DNA from 2 places in the Streptomyces sp. NBC_00859 genome. Region 1 is predicted to be linked to the other one. Evidence: riboswitches for the same ligand, from Rfam matches in the RefSeq annotation. Region 1 holds a riboswitch; the other holds the start of a gene.
What was found. Region 1 has a riboswitch for cyclic di-AMP ahead of OG584_RS21570 (transglycosylase family protein). Riboswitches for the same ligand answer to the same signal wherever they lie in the genome.

Region 1 (2,195 bases):
CAGAAGGTGTACGCGGCCGAGGGGGCGACGCCCTGGGTCAGTTGCGCGGCCATCGCCGGGCTGACGAAGGGCGACGCGGCCACGGCCTCGGTCGACCCGGGCTCCCCGGACACCGAGAGTCCTGACCCCGCGAGACCCAGCGGTTCCGCCACGGACCCGGCGGACGGGCCGGCGAATCCCGGCCACTCCGGCACGCCCTCCGGCCGGGCCTCGGACGCCCCGTCGGGCTCCTCGTCCGATTCACCCTCCGGCTCGCCGTCGGAATCCGCGTCCACCGGCTCGCCGGACTCTTCCGGCTCCTCGGACTCTTCCGGCTCTTCGGATAGTCGCGACTCTTCGGGCGGATCGGACTCTTCGGGCCATTCGGGCGCCGGGGCCTCCGCCACGCCGGGAGGGCCGGACGCCCCGTCACCCGGCGCTTCCGCTTCCGCGTCGGACAGCGGCCGGGCGTCCGGCGAGGCGGGCAGGCACCGCGGTGGTGAGGCGACGGACGGCGCCGGGGCGCGCCGTGGCGAGGCCGGCCGGCACGCCTCGCGCGACGAAGGCCCCTCCCGCGATGACGCCCGTACGGACGGCAGATACACCGTCCGCGCGGGTGACAATCTCTGGTCCATCGCGAAGGCGCACGATCTGCCCGGCGGATGGCCCGCGCTCTACGCGGCGAACCATGGCACCGTCGGGGGCGACCCGGACTTCATCGTTCCTGGCCAGAGCCTTGATCTCGACCGGAAACAGGGGTAGTTCGAGACCGTATGTCCGCTTCTGTTCGAGTGAGACATGGCTCTCGTCGGGGCTACTGAATGCCCGGAGTGTCCGCCCGGCGTACGCCGTCTCTCACCTGCGGAAACGAGAGAGGCACGGACCTAAACCAGGGTTTTTCCCTCCGATGTTCATCTTTGAATATCGGGGGGTCCTGTGATTACGGTCAGACCGCTCGCACCGCGGGCCTCTTCGACCGCCACGCCGAATCCTGCCATCGGTCGAAGGGCAGCAGTTGACGCTAAGAAGCGCCGCAGGCAGGAGCGGGGGACCCAGGTAAGCGCCGGGGCCGGCCGTCCGTTCAGAGTCAGAGAACGGCACGAACCGGGACCGGCTTGGGGTGAAGTTGTGCGTGAGAACGCACAGCCGGGCAACTCATTGGCCCGAACCCGACAGCTCACCTCGTAGGCGTCGGTGAGGAGATTCTTCATGCTGTTTTCCAGCAAGTCCAAGCACCGTCGCCCGTCGAAGGCCGTCCGCGTCGCCACTCTCGCCGGTGTCGCCGGTGCGGCCGTAGCGGTGCCGCTGATCGGCGCGACCTCGGCCTCCGCCGCTTCGGTCTCCACCTGGGACGCCGTCGCGCAGTGCGAGTCCGGTGGCAACTGGTCCACGAACACGGGCAACGGCTACTACGGCGGCCTGCAGTTCAACAACTCCAGCTGGGCCGCCGCCGGTGGTACGCAGTACGCCCCGCGTGCCGACCTCGCCACCAAGGGCCAGCAGATCGCCACCGCCGAGAAGCTCCTCAAGATGCAGGGTCCGGGCGCCTGGTCCTGCGCCGGTGCCGGCAACCTGAGCAACGACGGTGTCGACCCGGGTGTCTCCACCTCGGGCGGCTCCTCCTCGTCGAGCGCCGGTTCCGACCAGCAGAGCAGCCACAGCGACCAGCAGGCCGCTTCGCGCAGCGAGGCCCGCTCCAGCGCCCCGGCCGCCCCGAAGCACGCCGCGCCGAAGCACGCTGCTCCCGCCAAGATCCAGAAGGGTGACGGCGAGTACAAGGTCAAGGCCGGCGACACCCTCTCCACGATCGCCAAGGCCGAGCACGTCAACGGTGGCTGGAAGAAGGTCTACGACCTGAACAAGGACATCGTGAAGGACGCGAACCTGATCTTCCCGGGTCAGCAGCTCCACCTGAGCTGATAGCGACCCCCCTTGCACCCCGGCCCGGCGCGACTCCCCCGTACGCGCCGGGCCGGGGTTCTGTCTGTCAGGACCGGCGGCTGACATTTTTGCCGCCTTTCATACCGTCATACGAGCTTTTGGGCTTTTTTTCGTCCCAGGGTCCGGGCGCCCGGCCGACTGAGGGCCCCGAGCCGGTTAGGCTCTTGTCGCAAGGCCAAAGAGACCCTGCGCCCATAGCGTCACATCCCAGAAGGAGATGCTAGTGCCGTCCATCGACGTCGTCGTAGCCCGGGAAATCCTGGACTCCCGAGGTA
Region 2 (2,195 bases), 690 kb from region 1:
TACGGGGTCCGGCTGGTGGTGGGCGACGTGCGCGGCAAGGGGCTCGGCGCCGTCGAGGCCGTGGCCGTGGTGATCGGCGCCTTCCGGGAGGCCGCCGAGCAGGAGGCCACGATCGAGCTGGTCGCCCAGCGGCTGGAGCGTGCGCTGACCCGTGAGGGGGTGCGGCGGGAGGGGCTCGACGCCTTCGAGGGGTTCACCACGGCGGCCCTCGCCGAGATCCCGCGCGGCAGGCCGGGCGTGATCCGCCTGCTCAACCGGGGCCACCCCGCGCCGCTGCTGCTGTATTCGGACGGGGGTATCGACGCCCTCGTGCCCGCCGACCCGGCGCTGCCGCTCGGCATGGCCGACCTGGCGGCCTGGCCGGACCGGGCGGATGAGGCGCCGTTCCCGCCGGGGGCCACGCTGCTGCTCTACACCGACGGCCTGTCGGAGGCGCGGAACGCGCAAGGGGTCTTCTACGAACCGAAGGAGCGGCTGCGCGGCCGGATCTTCCCTGGGCCCGAGGAACTGCTGACGGCGGTGTCCGACGACGTACGGCTGCACACGGGAGGGCACTCCACGGACGACATGGCGCTGCTCGCGGTCGGGCGTCCGCTGGAGGGGCAGCCGGACCGCCGCAGGACGGTGGAGATCGTCCACCGCGAGCGACACGATCCGTAGTCGAAGAGCACCGCTCCGCATAACATTTGACGCACAATCAGAAAACTGATGTTTCCTGGCGCCTTCTGAAGGTTGATCAGGTCGCCCGAATGCGCCCCCATATGTCACGGTAAGTGCAGGCCAAGGCCGTTAACGATCAGTCGGAACAGCTTGGAATCAGGCCCTCGCGTCTATTAACGTTCGATAACGCAGCGCGGTTGTCCCAGTCGTCGCAAGAGGCGGCGCCGTGCGCACGCGCCGAATCCCGCAAGGGAACCGGGGAACCACCAATTGGGGTGAATCGGGCCTCTCCGTATGGAGCTGCCCGTAGGAGACCTTCCTGCTCCGAACCCGTCAGCTAACCCGGTAGGCGGTAAGGAAGGAAAGGAGCGCGCCTTCGTGGCGTCCAACAACCCTGCCCCCGAAACGCTTTACCTCCCGAACGCCGGTGCTCCCGGTTTCGGTGACGAGGACGGGGGCCCGTTCGACGAGTGGAACCCCACCGAGGACTCCCTCCGCCCGGTCCGGGGCAAGCACCGTGTGGCCAAGCAGCGCAGTGGTCTCGCCCGCAGTTCGACGGTGCTCGGCGTCGGCGTGATCGCGGCCGTCGGCGCGGGAGGCATGGCCAGCGCGCAGGGCAAGCCGCCGGTCTCGATATCCCTTCCCGACCTTCCGCAGTCCGTCAAGGACAAGCTCCCGGAGGCCGAATCGCTGCCCGGCGTGGGCACGCTGATCGCCGACCTGGGCGTGGACGACTCGTCGGACCACGGCGGTACGGACACCGGCGTCACCACGGCTGCGCTCACCACGTCGGCATCCGGGAAGGGCGGCTCGGACGCGGGAGAGGCGCTTCGCGCCCGGATCCTCCAGCAGGCCGAGCAGCAGCAGGGCGCGTTCGAGGACGAGGCCAAGGCGGCAGCCGAGAAGGCCGCGGCGCAGAAGGCCGCCGCCGAGGCCGCGAAGAAGCAGGACGAGGCGGCGGCCAAGGAGAAGGCGGCCGAGAAGAAGGCCGAGGCGGAGGCCAAGGCCAAGGCGGAGAAGGAGCGTCTCGCCAAGCTGGCGAAGAGCTACTCGCTTCCCGTCTCCTCGTACACCCTCACCTCGCGTTTCAACGACGGCGGTTCGATGTGGTCCTCGGGCCACCACACCGGCCTCGACTTCGCCGCCCCGACCGGCACTCCGATCAAGGCCGTGCACAGCGGAACGGTCAAGTCGGCCGGCTGGGCCGGGTCGTACGGGTACCGCACGGTCATCACGACCGACGACGGTACGGAGCTGTGGTTCTGCCACCAGTCCTCCCTCGGCGTCAGCGCCGGCCAGAAGGTCAGCACGGGCGAGGTCATCGGCCGTGTCGGAGCCACCGGCAACGTCACGGGACCGCATGTGCACCTGGAGGTCCGCCCCGGTGGCGGCGACCCGGTCGACCCGATGGCCTGGCTCCAGGGCAAGGGCCTCAATCCGTGAGGCTCTGACCCCCTGAGCCTGCGCCCGGCACACGCCCCCTGCGTACTGCCGGTGCATGGCCCACGGCCGATGTACCGGCATCCCGTACCCCG

Region 2: another riboswitch for cyclic di-AMP. It lies ahead of OG584_RS18250 (M23 family metallopeptidase); the one in region 1 lies ahead of OG584_RS21570 (transglycosylase family protein).

The regions. Positions count from the first base shown of each region.
Region 1 is NZ_CP108826.1:4,931,589-4,933,783, forward strand. It holds gene OG584_RS21565 (transglycosylase family protein) at 1-741, shown strand, start outside; cyclic di-AMP (ydaO/yuaA leader) riboswitch at 999-1,185, shown strand; gene OG584_RS21570 (transglycosylase family protein) at 1,189-1,899, shown strand; gene eno (phosphopyruvate hydratase) at 2,138-2,195, shown strand, end outside.
Region 2 is NZ_CP108826.1:4,238,726-4,240,920, forward strand. It holds gene OG584_RS18245 (PP2C family protein-serine/threonine phosphatase) at 1-660, shown strand, start outside; cyclic di-AMP (ydaO/yuaA leader) riboswitch at 886-1,027, shown strand; gene OG584_RS18250 (M23 family metallopeptidase) at 1,039-2,103, shown strand.